Regions from separate parts of the Microbacterium sp. NPDC003461 genome, predicted to be linked through region 2. Evidence: predicted binding sites of a transcription regulator. Region 2 holds the regulator's gene; each other region holds the start of a gene.

Region 1 (7,202 bases), on a different contig from region 2:
AAGAGGGCGTCTCGAGCGTCTACGCGGCGCCGGGCACCAAGGGCTCGGTGGCCGAGTATCGCTCGCGCTACGGGCACTACATCGGCGGCGAGTGGGTGGAACCCGCGAAGGGCCAGTACTTCGAGAACATCACGCCCGTCACCGGCAAGCCGTTCTGCGAGGTGGGACGCGGCACGGCCGAGGACGTCGACCGCGCCGTCGACGCCGCGTGGAAGGCGTTCGCCACGTGGAAGAAGAGCACACCGGCGGCGCGCGCCCTCATGCTCAACCGGATCGCCGACCGCATGGAGCAGAACCTCGAGCGCCTGGCCGTCGCCGAGACGTGGGAGAACGGCAAGCCGGTGCGCGAGACGCTCGCCGCCGACATCCCGCTCGCGATCGATCACTTCCGCTACTTCGCGGGGGTGCTCCGGGCGCAGGAGGGCTCGCTCAGCCAGCTCGACGAGGACACCGTGGCGTACCACTTCCACGAGCCCCTCGGCGTGGTCGGCCAGATCATCCCGTGGAACTTCCCGATCCTCATGGCGGTGTGGAAGCTCGCCCCGGCGCTCGCCGCGGGCAACTGCGTCGTGCTCAAGCCGGCCGAGCAGACCCCGGCGTCGATCCTGCTGCTCATGGAGATCGTGGGCGACCTGATCCCCGCCGGCGTGGTCAACATCGTCAACGGGTTCGGAATCGAGGCCGGCGCTCCGCTCGCCTCGCACCCGAAGATCCGCAAGATCGCCTTCACGGGGGAGACGACCACGGGCCGCCTCATCATGCAGTACGCGTCGCAGAACCTCATCCCCGTCACGCTCGAGCTGGGCGGCAAGAGCCCCAACATCTTCTTCGAGGACATCGCCGATCGGGACGACGCGTTCTACGACAAGGCGAAGGAGGGCTTCACGATGTTCGCCCTCAATCAGGGAGAGGTGTGCACCTGCCCGTCGCGCTCGCTGATCCAGCGGTCCATCTACGACTCCTTCCTTGGCGACGCGCTCGAGCGCGTGAAGGCGATCAAGCAGGGCAACCCGCTCGACCCGGAGACGATGATCGGCGCACAGGCGTCCAACGACCAGTTCGAGAAGATCACCTCCTATCTCGACATCGGCCGTCAGGAGGGGGCCAAGGTGCTGGCGGGCGGCGAGCCGGTCGACCTCGGCGGCGAGCTGAGCGGCGGGTACTACATCGCACCGACCGTGTTCGAGGGTTCCAACTCGATGCGCATCTTCCAGGAGGAGATCTTCGGGCCGGTGGTCTCGGTGACGTCGTTCGACACCTATGACGACGCGATCTCGATCGCAAACGACACGCTCTACGGGCTGGGGGCCGGCGTCTGGAGCCGCAGCGCGGACATCTGCTACCGCGCCGGCCGTGCGATCGAGGCGGGCCGGGTGTGGACGAACACCTATCACCAGTACCCCGCGCACGCGGCGTTCGGCGGGTACAAGCAGTCGGGCATCGGTCGCGAGAACCACCTGAAGATGCTCGAGCACTACCAGCAGACGAAGAACCTCCTCGTCTCCTATGCCGAGGGTGCGCAGGGATTCTTCTGATGGAGCACGATGTGAGCCGGGTGGCGGTCTCGGGTGAGGCCGCCGCCCTGCTCCGCACCCTGACGGCGCAGCACGGCCCGCTGATGTTCCACCAGTCGGGTGGCTGTTGCGACGGATCCTCGCCGATGTGCTACCCGGTCGGGATGTTCCGCACCGGCCCCGGGGACGTCCTCCTCGGCACGATCGACGCGGGTCTCGACGATCCGATCGAGGTCTACATGTCGGCGCCGCAGTTCGAGTACTGGAAGCACACCCATCTCACGATCGACGTCGTCCCCGGCCGCGGCGCGGGATTCAGCGTCGAGGCGCCGACCGGAATGCGCTTTCTCATCCGCTCGCGGCTGCTCACCGAGGACGAGGCCCGCGCGCTCGGCATGGTGTGAGCTCACCCGGGGAACGTGACGCCCGTGAGCTCCTCGGTGAGCTGCCACAGACGCGCGGCGTCGTCGGCGGACCGCAAGGCACGGTACAGCGACTGCTCGGCGGGTGCGCCGCCGAGGTGGCCCGGTCCCTTCGGGCCGTACAGTCGCCCGGGCTCCGCGTCCGGTGACGCCGCCGCGTACAGCGCGGGCAACGCAGCGCTTTCCGGGGTTCCGAAGAACAGGCCCCGAGCCGACCCCCAGCGGATCACCCGCACACCGAGGGTGTCCCCGGAGCGGCCGATCTCGGGACGCGCGGCCAGCAGGCTGGTCGGCGCCACCCCGGGGTGCGACAGGGTGCTCGTGATCCCCCATCCGCGCGCGGCGCTGCGGCGCTGCAGCTCGAGCCCGAACAGCCCGACGGCGATCTTCGACTGGCGGTAGGCGCGCATGCCGTCGTATGACCGCTCCCCGTTCGGGTCGCCCCAGTCGATCCCGCCGCGTGCGGCGGCCACGCTCACCTGCGATGTCACCGCGCTCTGCCGGCGCGCAACAGCGGCATCAGATGGGCGACGAGGGCGGCGTGCCCGAGGTGGTTGGTGCCGAGCTGGAGCTCGAAGCCGTCGGATGTGGTCTGGCGCGTCGGCGGGGTCATGACCCCCGCGTTGGCGATGAGCAGGTGGATCGGCCGTCCGTCGCGGACGAGCGCGTCGCCGAGATCGGCGACGGACGCGAGCGACGAGAGGTCGAGTGGCGGCAGCTCGATGACGGCGCCGGGCGTCGCCGCCCGGATGCTCTCGGCCGCGGCCGCTCCCTTGGCGGGATTGCGCACCGGAAGCACGAGATCGGCGCCGGCACGGGCCAGTCGAGTGGCGATGCGCAGTCCGATGCCGTCGCTGCCGCCGGTCACGACGGCGCGTCGGCCGGCGAGGGACGGGAGAGGGAGGTCGATGGGCGTGCGAGGCATGGGTCTCCTTTGGTCGGCTCCCACTGTGGCGCGATGCCGAACGGCGGATCCAGGACCTGGCATGTCGTGGCTGGCCGGACCCGCGGGTGCCAGGATCGAGGCGTGGTGATCGACAGGGCGGGGCTGGGCGACTTCCTCCGGCGGCGCCGTGCGGCGCTGCAGCCGGAGGACGTGGGTCTTCCCCGGGGCCGACGTCGCCGCACGGAGGGCCTGCGCCGCGAGGAGGTTGCCGCGCTGTGCCACATGTCGGCCGACTACTATGCCCGCCTCGAGCGCGGTGACGGACCGCTGCCGTCGGAGCAGATGCTCGCGGCGATCGCGCAGGGCCTGCACCTGACGGTGGATGAGCGCGACCACGTGTTCCGCCTGGCCGGGCATCCGCTGCCGCCGCGCGGTGGCGGCAGCGAGCACATCGGACCCGGCCTGTTGCGGGTGCTGGACCGGCTCGAGGACACCCCGGCCGAGATCGTGACGGAGCTGGGGGAGACCCTGCGCCAGACGCCCCTGGGGATCGCGCTGACGGGCGACCTGACGCGCTTCGAGGGGCCGGAACGGAGCATCGGCTTCCGATGGTTCACCGATCCCGACATGCGTGAGCTCTACCCCCGCGAGGACCACGGTTTCCTCTCGCGGCTGTGGGCATCGGGACTGCGCGAAGTGCGGGGGCGCCGGGGTCCCAGGTCCCGTGCGGCGGCACTTGCCGACCTGCTGCTGGCCCGGAGCGAGGAGTTCCGTGAGGTGTGGCAGCTGCAGGAGGTGGGCTTGCGCCCGGCGGAGACGAAGCGCTTCCTTCACCCCGAGGTCGGCCTGCTCGACGTGACCTGTCAGAACCTGATCGACCCCGCCACGTCGCAGTCGCTGCTCGTCTACACGGCGGTGCCGGGCACCGAGAGTCACGAGAAGCTCGCGCTGCTCTCGACGCTCGCGCCCCGCTCCGCGCGCTGACCGGCCTCAGGCGGCGGCGCCCCGCGGGCTGTCAGGCGGGGGCGCTTGAGCCAGGTGGGGGCCGGGGGCTCGCGCAGTCCGGGGAGCGACGGCGACCAGATGCCCGCGAATCGCGTGCGCATGCAGACGGGGCGGCTCCATCGGAGCCGCCCCGTCTGTGCCGCGTCAGACGGTGATCGCGGGTGCGTCGGCGCCGTGCTGGATCTCGATCTTGCGGGGCTTGGCCTTCTCGCTGATCGGGATGAGCACGCTGAGCACGCCGTTCTCGTACCGGGCCGAGATCGCCTCGGTGTCGATGCCCTGGCCGAGATTCAGCTGACGCAGGAAGGTGCCCGAGGCACGCTCGCGGGTGATCCACGAGACGCCCTCGTCGCTGCGCACGGTCCGCTCGGCGCGGATCGTGAGCACCTGACCGTCGACGTCGATGTCCACGCTGCCGGGATCGATCCCCGGCAGGTCGGCGCTGAGAACGTAGTGATCGCCGTCGCGGTACAGGTCCATCGGCATCAGCCGCGGCCCCTGACGGTCGAGCATCTGCTGGGCGACGCGGTCCAGCTCGCGGAACGGATCGAAGAACATCGCCATGGTGATCGTCCTCCTTCTGTCTGGCGCTGTTCACCTCACAGAATCGAGTCGGATCGACTCACTTCGATTATTAGCACTCTCGGGGTGAGAGTGCCAACTTCACAGCGATCTCGAAGCTGCGCGGCTCAGCGGCCGAAGATGCCGATCACGTTGAGGGCGAACCACGCGATCGCGAGGAGCGCGACCACGACACTCGCCCACGACCATCCCTTCTTCAGGCGTCGCCCGGGCTCGGCCACGCCGGGTGCCGGCGCCGGCGGCGCGACGACGGCCTCGTCGCCGAAGGGCAGGGCCCCTCCGGGCGCGACGACGGCGGCCGGGGCGGCGCCCGCCGTGAGCCGCTCGTCCCGCCACCGACCCCACTGAGCGAGCTTGTCCATGAGGGCCGCGACCACCGAGAACAGCCATGCCCAGGTGCGCGGATCGAGCGTCGAGACGTTCCGTCGGGTGTAGAGGAAGAGCCAGTCGTCGACGATCTCGACGTCGAGCTGCCCGGCGTGGTCGATGAACCGCGCCATGATGTCGGGCGTGAACAGGTACAGCGCGTCGCGCTCGTAGCCCTGCGGGCAGTACAGCGCGAAGTGGCGGTCGAAGTCGCCCTCCAGGCTCAGGCGCTGATCGCGGTCGAAGGTCGTGGGCAGGTTGGAGCCGAACACGCTGTTGTTGCCGAGCGCGTCGAGCACGATGTGCGGCAGCGGGGCGTCGAGGTGGATCGCCACGTAGCCCCAGCGGTGCGTGGTGCGGTTCTTGCCCGATCCGGTCGTGTAGCGGTAGTTGCCGAACTCGACGAAGCGCGGGTGCTCGCCGCGCACCCGGCCGGTGGCCTGGCGCGAGTTGCCGCGGTTGAAGATCATGCCGGGAAGGCGCGGATCCTCGGCTCGGGGCAGGTAGCGCATTCCGTTGGCGCGGGCGAAGTGGTCGAGCCGGTATGCGGCCTCGGGGGAGCCGATCGCGCCGCGCACGACGGCGACGATCATGATGATCGGCACGGCGAGGAACAGCAGCGGCACGAGCACGAACGCCGGCGACGGCCGGTCCCCGGAGAAGGCGCCCCCGATCAGCGGCAGCATCGCCAGCCCGACGACGAGGAAGACCGACGCGAACGCGATCATGCCGGCGACGAGGCAGCCCTGGCCCGTGCCGGCGCCGTTCGCGCGCTGCTGCGCCCGCCACGCCTTCACGGCGGCGCGGTCCACGGGATCGACGAGCGGCCGCGCGTCGAAGCGATAGGCGGAGGGCGACGGCTGGCTCACCCTGCCACCGTACGACAGCCGGCCGGCGCGCCGCGGGCGGATCCGCGCCTTCTGCGTCGGCGCCCGGGGTGGCACGATCGGGGCATGCTGACGCTGAGCGGGCAGGAGGCGCGGCGCATCGCGGTGCGCGCGCAGTTCCTCGACGCGTACCGGCCGCAGTCGCTGCTCGAGGTCATGGATCAGCTCGCGGGCGTGCAGATCGATCCGACCACCGCGGTCGCGCGCAGCCAGGAGCTCGTGCTGTGGTCGCGCCTCGGCGACGCCTTGGCGCCGGCCGACCTCACCCACGCACTCGAGGTGGAGCGCACGGTGGCCGAGCACGTCACGCTGCTGCGCCCGATGGCCGACATGGGCGTCGTGCTCGCGGTCGCGGACGAGTGGGTGAATCCCGCGACGAGCGCCTGGGTCGAGGCGAACGCGGCGTTCCGCGACCGGATCGTGGCGCGGCTGCGGGCGGACGGCGCGCAGACCGCGGCCACGCTGCCGAACGACCCCGAGGTGCCGTACGCCTCCACCGGCTGGGACGACGAGCGCAACACCGGGCGGATGCTCGAGGTGCTGTGCCTGCGCGGCGAGGTCGCGGTCGCCGGGCGGGAGGGCCGCCGGCGCCTGTGGGATCTCGCCGAGCGCGTGTACCCGGCCGACCTGCACGTGCAGTCGCCGGACGAGGCCCGCGCGATCCGCGACGAGCGCCGCCTGCTGTCGCTCGGCATCGCCCGCGAGAAGCCGCTGCGTTCCCCGGCGGAGCCCTCGCCGCTCGGCCCGATCGGGCTCGAGGCCGTGGTCGAGGGCGTCGAGGGCACGTGGCGCGTGCATCCGGACGTGCTCGGCGCCGAGTGGGCGGGGGATCGGGCGGCGCTGCTGTCGCCGTTCGACCGGATGGTCTACGCCCGCGACCGGGCGCGCGACCTGTTCGGCTTCGAGTACGTGCTCGAGATGTACAAGCCCGCCGCCCAGCGGCGCTGGGGCTACTTCGCGCTGCCGATCCTCTTGGGCGACCGCCTCATCGGCAAGCTCGACGCGAAGGCCGACCGCAAGAAGGGCGTGCTCACGGTGAACGCGATCCACGAGGACGTGCCGTTGTCGCCGGCCGACGCCGACGCCGTCGACGCCGAGCTCGAGGCGCTCGCCGACTGGCTGGGTCTCGAGCTGCGGCGCTGACTCAGGCGCGATCGATCAGGGTGTCGGCGAGGCGGTCGATCTCGGCCGCGGTCATCCCGTGCGCGATCAGGTAGTCGGTGATCGAACCGTGGCGGGCGTCGATCCGCGCGAGCGTCGCCTCGAGCACGGCGGCGGGGCTCGCGGTGACGAGCCCCACGATCTCGGGGGTCGGATCGATGCCCCTGGCGCGGATGGCGGCGAGCATCTGGTCGGCCCACTCGCCGCGCAGGTTGGCCTCGGTCAGCGCGTAGTCGGCGACCACGTCCTCGCGGGCCACGCCCACCGCCGACAGCGCGAGCGCGATGACGAGCCCCGTGCGATCCTTCCCCGCCGTGCAGTGCACGAGCACCGCCTCGTGCGGTGCCGTGCCCGCGATCACGCGCACCGCGGCCGCCAG
Region 2 (7,202 bases):
AGCTGATTCATATCAACTTCATTTGACGCCCCTCGTGGCGCCGATCTATCCTTGAGTCAGCACGACTCAGATCCGTGCGAGGACTTCCTCAAGGCGGCAACACAAAGGAGACAACATGGCACGCGCTGTGGGCATCGACCTCGGAACGACCAACTCGGTCGTCGCGGTCCTCGAGGGTGGCGAGCCGAAGGTCATCGCCAACGCCGAGGGCTTCCGCACCACCCCCTCGGTGGTCGCGTTCACGAAGGACGGCGAGGTGCTGGTCGGCGAGACCGCCAAGCGCCAGGCCGTGACCAACGTCGACCGCACGATCGCGTCGGTCAAGCGCCACATGGGCACCGACTGGAAGACGCAGGCGATCGACGGCAAGGCGTACACGCCGCAGGAGATCAGCGCGCGCATCCTCATGAAGCTCAAGCGCGACGCCGAGCAGTACCTGGGCGACACCGTCACCGACGCCGTCATCACGGTGCCGGCGTACTTCAACGACGCCGAGCGCCAGGCCACCAAGGAGGCCGGCGAGATCGCGGGCCTCAACGTGCTCCGCATCATCAACGAGCCCACCGCCGCCGCCCTGGCCTACGGCCTCGACAAGGGCAAGGAGGACGAGCTCATCCTCGTCTTCGACCTCGGTGGCGGTACCTTCGACGTCTCGCTGCTCGAGGTGGGCAAGGACGACGACTTCTCGACCATCCAGGTGCGCGCCACGGCCGGTGACAACCGCCTCGGTGGCGACGACTGGGACCAGCGCATCGTCGACTTCCTGATCAAGCAGTTCAAGGACTCGACCGGCGTCGACGTCTCGGGCGACAAGATCGCGCTGCAGCGCCTCAAGGAGGCCGCGGAGCAGGCGAAGAAGGAGCTCTCGAGCTCGACCTCGACGAGCATCAACCTGCCCTACCTCTCGCTCACCGAGAACGGCCCCGTCTCGCTGTCGGAGACGATCACGCGTGCGAAGTTCGAGGATCTCACGAAGGACCTCCTCGAGCGCACGAAGAAGCCGTTCGACGACGTCATCCGCGAGGCCGGCATCAAGGTGTCGGACATCGCGCACGTCGTGCTCGTCGGCGGATCGACCCGCATGCCCGCCGTGAGCGAGCTCGTGCAGCGCGAGGCCGGCAAGGAGCCCAACAAGGGCGTGAACCCGGACGAGGTCGTCGCCGTCGGCGCCGCCCTGCAGGCCGGCGTCCTCAAGGGCGAGCGCAAGGACGTGCTGCTCATCGACGTGACCCCCCTGAGCCTCGGCATCGAGACCAAGGGCGGCATCATGACGAAGCTCATCGAGCGCAACACGGCCATCCCGACCAAGCGCAGCGAGACGTTCACGACCGCCGACGACAACCAGCCGTCGGTCGCGATCCAGGTGTTCCAGGGCGAGCGCGAGTTCACGCGCGACAACAAGCCGCTCGGCACCTTCGAGCTGACCGGCATCGCCCCGGCACCGCGCGGCATCCCGCAGGTCGAGGTCACCTTCGACATCGACGCCAATGGCATCGTGCACGTCTCGGCGAAGGACAAGGGCACCGGCAAGGAGCAGTCGATGACCATCACGGGCGGCTCGTCGCTGCCCAAGGAGGACATCGAGCGCATGGTGCGCGAGGCCGAGGAGCACGCGGCCGAGGACAAGAAGCGCCGCGAGGCCGCCGAGGTCCGCAACCAGGCCGAGACGCTGTCGTACTCCATCGAGAAGCTCATCAAGGAGAACGACGACAAGCTGCCGGCCGACGTGAAGGAGTCGGTGCAGGCCGACGTCGACGCGCTCAAGACGGCGCTCGCCGGTGACGACGACGACGCCGTGAAGACGGCGTTCGACAAGCTGAATGAGAGCCAGGCCAAGCTGGGCGAGGCGATCTACGCGCAGTCGCAGGCGGACGCCGCCGCGGCGTCCTCGGAGGGCGCGCCGGCCGGCGAGCAGGCCGGCGGCGAGTCGGATGAGGATGTCATCGACGCCGAGGTCGTCGACGACGAGGACGAGAAGAAGTAACCATGGCGGACAAGGACTTCGACGAGAACGACGAGGTCCAGCCTGGCGCCGAGGGGCCGGAGGCGAGCGCTTCCGGCCCCGACGCGCAGGCGGACCAGAGCGCCGAGGGTGCCCCTGCGGACCAGGGCGCCCCGACGGGCGAGCCTGCCGAGGGAGACGAGTCGCTGACGGTGGACGACATCCTCGGCGCCGCGCAGACCGACGAGGCGGCCGAGGCCGAGCGCAGCGACTACGAGACGCAGCTGCAGCACGACCTCAAGCGCCTGCAGGCGGAGTACGCCAACTACCGTCGCCGCACGGAGGAGCAGCGCCAGCTCGAGATCGACCGGGCCAAGGGCTGGGTCGCCAAGAGTCTGCTCCCCGTGCTCGACGACCTCGACCGCGCCGCCAAGCACGGCGACCTCGAGGAGGGCAGCGCGTTCGCGCTCGTGGCCGAGAAGATGCGCGGCGTGGCGGAGCGCATGGGACTGATGACCTACGGCGCGGCGGGCGACGTGTTCGACCCGCAGCAGCACGAGGCCGTGTTCCAGCAGCCCGTGCCGGGCACGACCGAGTCGACCATCCTCGAGGTGGTCGAGGTGGGCTATCGCCTGGGCGACGTGGAGCTGCGGCCGGCGAAGGTCGTGGTCGCCGTGCCGGCGGAGTAAGGCGGGAGACGCATGGCCAGTCAGGACTGGTTCGACAAGGACTTCTACAAGGTCCTGGGGGTCTCGAAGGACGTCTCCGACGCCGAGCTCAAGAAGACGTACCGCAAGCTCGCGCGCCAGTACCACCCGGACTCCAATCCGGGCGACGCGGCGGCCGAGGCGAAGTTCAAGGAGATCAGCGAGGCGTACTCGGTGCTCTCCGACGCGGAGCAGCGCCGCGAGTACGACGAGATCCGCGCCATGGGATCCGGCGCGCGCTTCACGGCGGGCGGATCGGGTGCGGGCGGCTTCGAGGACGTCTTCAGCCGGTTCACGACGAATCGCGGATCGGCGGCCGACTTCGACGACATCTTCACGATGTTCAACCAGGGCCGCGGCACCGGCTTCGGCTCCGGCCGCTTCGGCCAGCCGACCGGCGGCTTCCAGGGATTCGGCGGCCCCACCAAGGGGCAGGATCTGCGCGCCCGCACGACGATCGACTTCGTCACGGCGGCGAAGGGCGAGACCGTGACGCTGCAGAGCGAGGACGGCAAGCCGTTCAAGATCAAGATCCCCGCCGGCGTGGCCGACGGGCAGAAGATCCGCCTGCGCGGCCGCGGCCGCCCGTCGCCGGACGGCGGCGAGAACGGCGACATCGTCGTGGAGGTCGCGGTGCGCCCGCATCCGGTCTTCACGCGCGAGGGCCTGAACCTGCGGGTGACCGTTCCCATCACCTTCACGGAGGCGGCGCTCGGCGCCACGATCGAGGTGCCCACCCTCGAGGGCGACGCCGTGCGGCTGCGTGTCACGCCGGGCACGCCGTCGGGCCGCGTGCTGCGCGTGAAGGGCCGGGGCATCGCGTCGAAGAAGGGCACGGGCGACCTGCTGGCCGAGGTGCAGGTGGTCGTTCCCGGGCACCTCTCCGAGGCGCAGCGCGAGGCGCTCGAGCGCTTCCACGAGGTCGGTCCGCGCGAGAACCCGCGCGACGATCTGCTCGCGCGGGCACGGGGCTGACGATGGATCGGGGATGAGGGCGGCAGGATGAGCGAGGAGGGGGACGGATGAGCGACGCGTACGACATCGACGAGGACGCACCGGTCTTCGCCATCGCCGTCGCCGCCGAGCTGGCCGGCATGCACCCGCAGACGCTGCGGCAGTACGACCGCATCGGCCTGGTGGTGCCGGGGCGCACGCGGGGCGGATCGCGGCGCTACTCGGCGCGCGACATCGCGCAGCTGCGCGAGGTCGCCCGGCTCTCGGGCGAGGGGATGAGCCTCGCCGCGATCGCCCGCGTGCTCGACCTCGAGGACGAGGTGCGCGACCTGCGCCGCCGCGTGCGCGACCTCGAGGACCGGCTGGAGGCCGAGCTGGCCTCGCGCCCCGGCGCGCGCGTGTTCGCGGCGGCGCCGGGCGGACCGGTCATCACGGTGAAGGCCGGCACGCGCGTGCGCCGCCGCGCCGAGCTCATGCTCTGGACGCCGCCCCCGCCGCAGTAGCGCGCCCGGTGCCGACCCGCCCCGGGCACCTGCGCGGCAATCCGCTGAGCCGGGGCATCATGGGGGGCATGAGCCCCCAGCTGTGGACACGCCTCGGAGAGACCGCCGCCGTCTGGCCGGGGCGGGAATGGCCGCTCGGGGCCACGTGGACGCCCGAGAGCACGAACTTCGCCGTCTACGCGCCCAACGCCACGCGCGTCGACCTGTGCCTGTTCGACGACGCCGACCGCGAGACGCGGCACGAGCTCACCGAGCAGACCCTCGGCATCTGGCACGGGGCGCTGCCCGACGTCGCGCCGGGGCAGCGGTACGGCTACCGCGTGGACGGGCCGTGGGATCCGGAGAACGGGTACCGCTTCAACCCGCACAAGCTGCTGCTCGACCCGTACGGGCTCGCCACGAGCGGCACGATCCTCGCCGAGCAGCCGATCTTCGGCGCCCGCGAGGACGATCCGGCCGCGCGCGACGACACCGACTCGTCGGCCTACACGGCCCGCAGCGCCGTCGTCGATCCGTCGTTCGACTGGGAGGGCGACGAGCTGCTCGGCACCCGGTGGCGCGAGACCGTCATCTACGAGCTGCACGTGAAGGGCTTCACGAAGCTGCACGACCGCGTGCCCGAGCCGCTGCGGGGCACGTACGCGGGCCTCGCGCAGCCGGCCGTCATCGAGTACCTGCGCGACCTCGGCGTGACCGCCGTCGAGCTGTTGCCCGTGCAGCAGTTCTTCTCCGAGCCCGCGCTGCTCGAGCGCGGCCTGAGCAACTACTGGGGCTACAACACGATCTCGTACTTCGCGCCCGACGCGTCGTACAGCTCGGCGGGGGACCGCGGCGGCCAGGTGACCGAGTTCAAGGGCATGGTCAAGGAGCTGCACCGGGCCGGCATCGAGGTCATCCTCGACGTCGTCTACAACCACACCGCCGAGGCGGGGCCGGACGGCCCGACGCTGTCGTTCCGCGGCCTGGACGACCGGGGCTTCTACAAGCGCGTCATCCCCGAGGAGGAGGGCGCCTTCGACGACACCTACTGGGACGTCACCGGCTGCGGCAACACGGTCGACGCGTGGAACCCGCTCGCGCTGCAGCTCATCCTCGACTCGCTGCGCTACTGGGTCACCGAGATGCACGTCGACGGCTTCCGCTTCGACCTCATGAGCGCGCTCACCCGCACGGGCTACGACGTCGACTTCGCGTGCGCGCTGCTCATCGCGATCGATCAGGATCCGATTCTGCGGCACGTCAAGCTCATCGCCGAGCCGTGGGACGTGTCGATGGACGGCTACCTGGTGGGGCAGATGCCGTCGCCGTGGGCGGAGTGGAACGACCAGTACCGCGACACGATCCGGGACTGGTGGCGCGGGCAGGGCACGATCCGCAACGTGGCCACGCGGCTGGCCGGATCGAGCGACCTGTACGCGGACGACGGCCGCTCGGCGTCGAACTCGGTCAACTTCATCACGGCGCACGACGGCTTCACGGTGCGCGACCTCGTCACGTACGAGCACAAGCACAACGAGGCCAACGGCGAGGACAACCGCGACGGCACCGACAACAACCGCTCGCGCAACTACGGCGTGGAGGGCGAGACGGACGACGAGGGGATCGTCGCCGTGCGGCGGCGGCAGGCGGCGAACCTGATGGTGACGCTGTGCCTGTCGAACGGCGTGCCGATGATCACGGCGGGCGACGAGCGAGGGCGCACGCAGGGCGGGAACAACAACGCCTACTGCCAGGACAACGAGATCTCGTGGGTGGACTGGAGCGCCGACAATGCTTGGCTCGACGTCTACGAGTTCACCAAGGCCGCGCTGCGCCTGCGCCGCGAGCACCCCGCGCTGCGGCAGCGGCACTGGTTCGAGGGCCAGCCCACGATCGTCGGCGGACCGCTGGATCTCGCCTGGTCGCACCCCGACGGGCGCGTGATGACCGACGAGGACTGGGGGAACGGATCGCAGCGGGCGATCGGCATGTACGTCTCGGGCCGGCCGCTGCGCGAGCCCGGGCCGCACGGCGAGCAGCTCACCGACGCGTCGTTCCTGATCTGGTTCAACTCCGGCGCCGAGGCGATCGATGCGCGCATCATGCCGCAGCAGTGGGAGCCGGCCTTCCGGGTGGTGCTCTCCACCGATCCGGAGGTCGCCGAGGGCACGGTGTGCCACGCCGGCGAGGCGATCCCCGTCGGCCCGCGTTCGATCGTCGTGATGCAGTCGCTCGAGGACGGCTCGGACTGAGCCCCCGGCCAGCGTCGCGGACCGAGCACGCCCCCTACGCGAGCGCCGCGAGCCCCAGCTCGGTCGTCGTGGCGAGGAGCGGGTGGACCGGCACGATCCGCACGGTGTAGCCGAACGGGCCCGCACGGTCCAGCACGACCTCGCCCGTGAATGCCGCGCGGGAGCCCTCGAAGCGCTCGCCGAGCGTGAGCGGAACCACCCGCAGCGACGTCAGCTGATCGTCGCCCTCGGCCCGGCCGTGGATGAGCTGGACCTGCACGTCGTCGGGGGTGAGATCGCCCAGCGCGACGTCGGCGCGCACGCGCAGGGTGGCGCCCACCTCGGCCACCTCGTCGACGCCGCTGGACTCCACGTGCTCCACGCGCACGCCCGGCCAGGCCGCACGGACGCGGCCCTTCCACGCCGCGAGCTCGATCGCGCCCGCGTAGTCTGCGCCGAGCGCCCGCGCATTGCGCGCGGCCGGGGTGTAGAGCGCGTTGACGTAGTCACGCACCATCCGCGAGGCGAGCACCTTGGGGCCGAGCGACTCGAGGGTGTGCCGCATCATCTCCATCCACCGCACGGGGATGGCGGCGCCGTCGCGGTCGTAGAACCTCGGGGTGATCTCGCGCTCGAGCAGCTCGTACAGCGCGGCCGCCTCGAGGTCGTCGCGGTGATTGGGGTCGTCCACGCCGTCGGCCGAGGGGATCGCCCAGCCGTTCTCGCCGTCGAACCACTCGTCCCACCAGCCGTCGAGGATCGACAGGTTCAGGCCGCCGTTCAGGGCCGCCTTCATGCCGCTCGTGCCGCAGGCCTCGTAGGGGCGCAGCGGATTGTTCAGCCACACGTCGCAGCCGGGGTACAGCGCCTGTGCCATCTGGATCTC
Region 3 (7,202 bases), on a different contig from region 2:
GACACCGGCGCTGGTCTGCCGGCCGGTCAGGTGGGCAGGGGACTGGGCACGCAGATCGTTCGGACGCTCATCCAGGGCGAGCTGGGCGGCTCGATCGACTGGACCTCACCCGACGGGGGAGGCACCGAGGTGATCGTCGACATCCCGCTGCGCTGGATCGGGCGCTGACGCCGGGCGAGCACCGGGCGCTGAGGCCAGGCAGCTGACGCCGGGCGCGAAAAACGGCCCCCGGCGACAGGGGCCGTGATCGCGCGGGTGTGCCGCGGTGTCAGCTGGCGCGGCGGGCGCGGGCGGCGCGGCGCTTCAGGGCGCGGCGCTCGTCCTCGCTGAGGCCGCCCCACACGCCCGAGTCCTGGCCGGTCTCGAGGGCGTACTGCAGGCACACCTCGGTGACGGTGCAGCGGGCGCAGACGGACTTCGCCTTCTCGATCTGGTCGATGGCCGGCCCGGTGTTCCCGACGGGGAAGAAGAGCTCGGGGTCGACGGTGAGGCAGGCGGCCTTGTCGCGCCAGTCCATGGTGGTGCTCCTAGATGTGGTGGGAAAACAGATGCGATTCCAGCGGCTGTTCGGGTGAGCACTACGCTGGGATATGCCGCGAGCGCTGCTCGCTCCCACCACGTTGTGGGGAAACATACCGTTAACAAGTCTCTTACAGATGGAGACATGAGTCAACGGTTTCTGAATGGATCAAGAATCGGAACGCCCATGACGACCCCCTCCGGCACCCCCGTTCCCGCGCGCCTGGCGGCCGCGCTGCTCGCGCTGGAGGCCCTCGCCCTGCTGGTGCTGGCGGGCTGGCAGGTGGTCGCGATGCTCGGTGGCGACACGGCGTCGCTGCCGACGGCGATCGCGCTCCTGGTCTTCACGATCGTGGCTGCGGGCGGCGTCGGAGCGTTCGCCTACGCGGTGCTCACCGACCGGTCCTGGGGCCGATCCGGCGGCATCGTGACGCAGCTGCTCGTGCTCGCGGTGGCGCTGGGGGCGCTCACCGGTCAGTACGCCCATCCGCTCGTCGCGCTCGTCTTGGCCGTGCCCGCGGTGATCGGGCTCGTGCTCATCGCGCGGGCGGCGAAGGCCGCCGCTCCCGAGGCGGGACGCTAGCCCCCTCCGCCAGCTCGCGCGCCAGCAACGCGGCACCCGCCACGGCCGCGGGCATCACGGCGATCGCGCCGCCGGGCACGAGGAAGCACAGCTGCGTCGCGACGCCGAAACCGAGCATCCGCCCGCGGGATCCGCGCCGCAGGCGACGGCGGCCGGCCGCGCCGATGCCGCGCGCCGTCAGTCCGCGCTGCGTGAGCTCGTCGGCCAGCGTCCAGCCGGTGAGGCCGACGCCGAGCACGGCCGCGAGCGCCGTGCCCGCGACCGGGATGAGGCCGAGCAGCAGCGTCAGCAGCGCGATGCCGGCGCCGCGGGCCACGAGCGAGACCGCGTCTCCCGCCGCGCGCCACAGCGAGTAGCGGGACTCGGGGACGCCGCCGCCGGTGTCGCGCTCGACGGAGGACCAGATCCGCTGGTACGCGGGCTCGCCCACGAGCAGCACGACGGCGGTGAACGTCGCGATGGCGAGCGCGATCGCGCCGGCGAGCACCGCGAGCGCGACGAGGACGCGCAGCGCGCCCGCCCAGAACGCATCCCAGCCCGCGGCGAAGGGCGTCATCCACTCCACGAGGCCCGGCAGCGCGAAGCCGAGCGCCAGGAGGGCGGCCGAGAACACCACCGCCACGACGGCGGCGGGCACGAGCCCGGTGGCCATCAGCCCCGGTCGCGCCCGCCACCAGGCGAAGCCGCGGCCCAGCGTCGCCACGCCCCGCCAGAACTCCCGCATGGGGTCAGTCTAGGAATGGCTCACGCGAAGGCGAACAGGAACGGGAACGCGAGGGCGACCACGGCCGCCCACACCGGGTAGAGCGGCAGGAACGAGGTCTGCCAGCGCTCCAGCGCCGCGAACCCCGCCCGGTGGCGCAGGAAGCGCAGCGTGAGCCACGCCTGCCCGGCCAGGTGCACGAGCAGCAGCAGGTTGAGCCCGAGCGCAGCGGTCTTGTTGGCGCTCACGCCGAACTCCGCGATCCGGGTGATCATGGCCGTCAGCGCGACGAGGTCGACCGCGATCGCGATGACGAGCATGCCCAGCTGCAGAGCGTCGAACGGCCCGGCCGGCGCGAGCGCCTCGCGCGCGGAGATCGTGTAGAGGGTCAGTGCGAGCACGAGGATGAGCACGCCGTCCATGAGGATCAGCAGCTCCCGGTCGACGAGGGCGAGCGAGCCCGCCGTGGCGAGGGCGGCGAGCATCCACAGCAGCGCGAGCGTGACGATCGGCGTGAACACGCGCGTGAGCACGGGCACGATGTTCTCGATCACGTTCTGCTTCGCCTCGACGAGCCACGCGGCCACGAGCACGGCACCCGGCACGCACACCCGCAGGATCGCGCCGATCGCGACGGTCGTGTCCGTGCCGGTCAGCGAGAGCACGGCGCTCGTGAGGCCGATCAGCACGCCGCCGCCGAGGGCGAGCAGCACGAAGTACACGGCGAATTCGCCCGTGAACCGCACGAAATCCATCCGCGCCGCGTGGTCGCGCCAGCGCCCCGCCGCATACGCGATGCCCACGAGCCCCCACGCGACGATCGGCAGGTGGATGGTCGTGAGCAGCTCCGTCGCCCCGACCCCCGTCGCGCTGGGGAACGGCATCAGGGCCTGCGTCGCGACGAGCACGCCGAACACGACGGCCAGCGCCACGGTCGTGCGCGGGGCCGGCCGGCGCTTCCACACGAAGTACGCCGCGAGGAACGCGAGCACCAGGGTCGGCAGCACGCGGAACAGCGCCGCATTGGCCTCGACGCCGCCGAGCGGCGCGCCGTAGGAGAACAGCTGGATGAGCGCGAGAACGGTGAGGCCGGCGGCGGCGCCGAGCCCGATCGCGACGACGGGCTCGCGGCGATCCGCCGCGAGCCCATCGGCCGCCGTCAGCTGCTTCCACATCCGCTCGGTGTGCTCGCGGGCGAACTCGCGCGAGATCGCGTCGGTGCCGCCCATCCGCCGGATCGCGACGAGGAAGGCCTCGTCGTCGGCCAGTCCCGCCGCGGAGAGGTCGTCGATCTGCGCGCGCAGGTGATCCTCGAGCTCGTCCAGATCGGCGGCGGCGATCGCGCGGTGCCGCTGCAGGTAGCCGCGCCACTGGGCGATCTGCTCCTCGACCTCCGCCCGCGGCGCCATCACGCCCACGCTCCCGCGGTCGTGCCTGCCGCGTTCGGGCCGGCGGGGCGGGCCTCCCAGACGTTCCGCATGACGTCGGCCACGACCTCCCACTGCGCCCGGCGCTCCTCGAGCAGGGCGCAGCCGGCGTCCGTGATCGCGTAGTGCTTGCGGCGACGCCCCGTCTCCGAGGCGCCCCACGTGGCGGACAGCAGGCCCGCCCGCTCGAGCCGGTGCAGCAGCGGATAGAGCATGCCGTCCGTCCACTCCATCCGGCCGCCCGACAGCTCGCTCACGCGCTTCAGGATCGCGTAGCCGTACAACTCGCCGTCGGCGAGGATGCCGAGCACGAGCGGGGTGGCGGAGGCCGCCACGAGGTCCTTGTCGATGCGCATGCGCGCCTCCGTTCATCCCTTGTACCTCTAGGTAATTGAACCTAGCGCATCTAGGTATGGATTCGGGCTGGGAATAGGCCGGGATGCGGCGCCGTTCAACTTGATACAACCGCACTCAACTTCTAAAGTTGATGGCGAACCGCTCAAGTTTTAGGAGACAAGGAATGGCCGACTTCCCCCAGGACGGTCTCGGCGCGTTCGACGAGTTCCTCGCGCGCTACCTGCAGGGTGAGCGCGCCCGCTCGGCGCGGTCGATCGACCTCAGCCGCTTCCTCAGCGCGCGCACGCAGAGCCTGCTGCAGCGCGCCGCCGCGTTCGCGCACGCCCGCGGCCAGCAGGAGATGGACGCCCTCCACGTGCTGCGCGTGCTCCTCGACGACGACACGGTCGCCCGGGCGGTCGCGCGCGTCGGCGCCGAACTCGACGCGCTGCGCTCCGAGACGGAGCAGCGCCTGCCGCAGGAGAGCCTCCCCGTCCACAGCGACGAGGCGGTGATCACCCCCGCCGTGCAGCGCGCGATGTTCCACGCGTACCAGGTGGCGCGCTCCGCGGGCGCGACCTACATCGATCCGGAGCACGTGTTCTTCGCGCTCGTGCTGGCGCAGGACTCGCCCGCCGGGCAGATCCTCTCGCGCGCCGGCGTGACGCCCGAGGCGCTCACGCAGGGCGCCCGCGAGGCCGTCTCGCCGCAGGGCGCGCCGGAGGAGGCGCCGTCCGGCGGCGGATCGATGCTCGAGAAGTACGGCGTCGACCTGACCGCGCGCGCCGAGGCCGGGGAGCTCGACCCCGTGATCGGCCGGGCCGACGAGATCGAGCAGACCATCGAGATCCTCTCGCGCCGCACCAAGAACAACCCCGTGCTCGTCGGTGAGGCCGGCGTGGGCAAGACCGCCATCGTCGAGGGCCTGGCCCGCGCGATCGTGGCGGGCGAGGTGCCCGAGCAGCTGCGCGGCAAGCGCGTCATCGCGCTCGATCTGCCCGGCATGCTCGCCGGCACGCGCTTCCGCGGCGACTTCGAGGAGCGCCTCACCAAGACGATCGACGAGGTCGCCGAGCACCGCGGCGAGCTGATCCTGTTCCTCGACGAGATCCACACGCTCGTCGGCGCGGGCGGCGGCGGTGAGGGCGCCATGGACGCCGGCAACATCCTCAAGCCGCGCCTCGCGCGCGGCGAGCTGCACCTCGTCGGCGCCACGACGCTGAAGGAGTACCGCACGATCGAGAAGGACGCCGCGCTGGAGCGCCGCTTCCAGCCGGTGCGCGTGGGTGAGCCGTCGATCGCCGACGCGGTCGAGATCCTGCGCGGCCTGCGCCCGGCGTACGAGGAGCACCACGGTGTGACGTACACCGACGACGCGCTGCGCGCCGCCGTGGAGCTGAGCGACCGCTACCTCACGGAGCGCGTGCTGCCCGACAAGGCCATCGACCTCATCGATCAGGCGGGCGCCCGACTGCGGCTGCGCCTGGGCGTACCGGTCGACACCGCCGCGCTCATGGAGCGGCTCGCCACGCTCGAGTCCGAGAAGAACGCCGCCGTCGCCGCCGAGCGGTACGAGGAGGCCTCGCGCCTGCGCGACGAGATCGCCGACGTCCAGCGCCGCCTCGACGAGGCCGCCACGAGCGGCGCGCCCGCGGGCGCGGTCGTGGACGAGCCCGAGATCGCGGCCGTCGTGAGCCGCGCCACGGGCATCCCCGCCAGCCGGATCACCGAGACCGAGCGGGCGCGCCTGGCCGGCCTGGAGGACGAGCTGCACGCGCGCGTCATCGGCCAGGACGACGCCGTGCGCGCGGTCGCGCGGTCGGTGCGCCGCAGCCGCACCGGCATGGGCGATGCCCGCCGCCCCGTCGGCTCGTTCCTGTTCCTCGGCCCCACCGGCGTCGGCAAGACCGAGCTGGCGAAGGCCCTCGCGGCGAGCCTGTTCGACGACGAGGGCGCGATCGTCCGCTTCGACATGAGCGAGTTCGGCGAGCGGCACACCGTCGCGCGCCTCGTCGGTGCCCCTCCCGGGTACGTCGGCTACGACGAGGCGGGCCAGCTCACCGAGCGCGTGCGGCGCAACCCGTACTCGATCGTGCTGTTCGACGAGATCGAGAAAGCGCACCCCGACGTGTTCAACCTGCTGCTGCAGGTGCTCGACGACGGCCGCCTGACCGACGGCCAGGGACGCACGGTCGACTTCCGCAACACCGTGGTCGTGATGACCTCGAACCTCGGCTCGGAGTTCCTGGCCTCGCGCAGCGGCGCCATCGGGTTCTCCGCGAGCGGCGCGGAGTACGACGAGAAGGACCTGCGCGACCGGGTGATGGGCCGGCTGCGCGAGTCGATGCGCCCGGAGTTCCTCAACCGCATCGACGAGATCGTGCTGTTCCGCAAGCTCGACCGCGAGCAGCTGCGGCGCATCGTCGACCTGCTGCTCGGCGCCACGCGCTCGCGTCTTCAGGCCCGCGAGATCTCGCTCGAGGTCTCCGAGGCGGCGATCGACTGGCTGGCCGAGCACGGGTACGAGCCCGAGTACGGCGCCCGCCCGCTGCGCCGCCTCATCCAGCGCGAGGTGGACGACCGGATCGCCGACCTCCTCGTCGCGGGCGACCTGGCGGACGGCGGCCGCGTGCGCCTCGACGCCGTCGCGGGCGAGCTCCTGGTCACGGCCGACGCCCCGGTCGCGGCCTGACCCTCCGCGAACCCGCCCTCGATCCGCCACCCCGCGCCCGATCCGGCGCGGGTTCGGCGAACGGGGGCGGGTTCGGCGCCTTCGCCCGCGGAAACTAGGATCGGTCGGTGACCACCAGCATCATCCTCGACGTCGACACCGGGGTGGACGACGCCCTCGCCATCCTCACCGCCGCGCTCTCGCCCGAGATCGAGCTCGTCGCCTGCACCACCACGTGGGGCAACGTGGACGTCGACACCGCCGCCCGCAACACGGCGTTCGTCCTGAACATGGCGGGCCGATCGGATGTGCCCGTGGCGCGCGGCGCCGAGGGGCCCTCGAACGGCGCCACGGCGTCGTTCTCGACGAACGTGCACGGGGAGGACGGCCAGGGCGGCCAGGCCGACACGTCGTTCGTGCCCGCGCTCACCGCCGAGACGGCCCCCGAGCTCATCATCCGCCTGAGCCACGAGCGGCCGGGCGAGCTGCACCTCGTCGCGGTGGGCCCGCTCACGAACCTCGCCGACGCGCTCGCGGCCGATCCGACGCTGCCCGAGCGGATCCGCGAGGTCACGATCATGGGCGGCAGCTTCCTGGCGCCCGGCAACATTACCCCGGCCGCCGAGGCGAACATCTGGCACGACCCGGAGGCGGCCCAGCGCGTCGTCGAGGCCGGGTGGGCGTGCACCTTCGTCGGGCTCGACGTGACGATGCGCGACATGCTCGAGGAGGACCACCTGCGCGCGCTCGCCGCCGGCGGCGCGATCGGGGGCTACTGCGCCCGGATCCTCGATGCGTACTACGACTTCTACCTCGGCGAGACGGGGCGTCGCTGCGCCGGCAACCACGACGCGCTCGCCGTGGGCATCGCCGCCGGCCTGGCCACCGCGACGCTCGCCCCGGTGGTGCCGATCGAGATCGACACCACCGACGGGCCGAACCGCGGCCGCACGAGCGCCGACC

What was found. The regulator HspR, encoded in region 2, represses chaperone genes until heat shock. The targets are predictions, from matches to a motif close to AAGTTGAGTCNNNNNGACTCAACTT.
Region 1: the regulator HspR is predicted to act here: its motif matches at 4,432-4,456, upstream of ACWDR7_RS00935 (Hsp20/alpha crystallin family protein).
Region 3: the regulator HspR is predicted to act here: its motif matches at 3,686-3,710, upstream of ACWDR7_RS08295 (ATP-dependent Clp protease ATP-binding subunit).

Annotation. Positions count from the first base shown of each region.
Region 1 covers NZ_JBSFPT010000001.1:196,805-204,006, forward strand. The annotation lists gene exaC (acetaldehyde dehydrogenase ExaC) at 1-1,535, shown strand, start outside; gene ACWDR7_RS00920 (DUF779 domain-containing protein) at 1,535-1,918, shown strand; partial or broken gene ACWDR7_RS00925 (SDR family oxidoreductase) at 1,921-2,861, opposite strand; gene ACWDR7_RS00930 (helix-turn-helix transcriptional regulator) at 2,967-3,806, shown strand; gene ACWDR7_RS00935 (Hsp20/alpha crystallin family protein) at 3,972-4,391, opposite strand; gene ACWDR7_RS00940 (hypothetical protein) at 4,517-5,644, opposite strand; gene ACWDR7_RS00945 (DNA glycosylase AlkZ-like family protein) at 5,729-6,805, shown strand; gene ACWDR7_RS00950 (tyrosine-protein phosphatase) at 6,807-7,202, opposite strand, start outside.
Region 2 covers NZ_JBSFPT010000035.1:12,821-20,022, reverse strand. The annotation lists gene dnaK (molecular chaperone DnaK) at 116-1,984, shown strand; gene ACWDR7_RS11645 (nucleotide exchange factor GrpE) at 1,987-2,631, shown strand; gene ACWDR7_RS11640 (DnaJ C-terminal domain-containing protein) at 2,644-3,624, shown strand; gene ACWDR7_RS11635 (heat shock protein transcriptional repressor HspR) at 3,672-4,106, shown strand; gene glgX (glycogen debranching protein GlgX) at 4,175-6,337, shown strand; gene glgP (alpha-glucan family phosphorylase) at 6,372-7,202, opposite strand, start outside.
Region 3 covers NZ_JBSFPT010000017.1:8,020-15,221, reverse strand. The annotation lists gene ACWDR7_RS08325 (sensor histidine kinase) at 1-168, shown strand, start outside; gene ACWDR7_RS08320 (WhiB family transcriptional regulator) at 269-517, opposite strand; gene ACWDR7_RS08315 (histidine kinase) at 707-1,102, shown strand; gene ACWDR7_RS08310 (EI24 domain-containing protein) at 1,056-1,826, opposite strand; gene ACWDR7_RS08305 (permease prefix domain 1-containing protein) at 1,847-3,214, opposite strand; gene ACWDR7_RS08300 (PadR family transcriptional regulator) at 3,214-3,588, opposite strand; gene ACWDR7_RS08295 (ATP-dependent Clp protease ATP-binding subunit) at 3,753-6,260, shown strand; gene ACWDR7_RS08290 (nucleoside hydrolase) at 6,368-7,202, shown strand, end outside.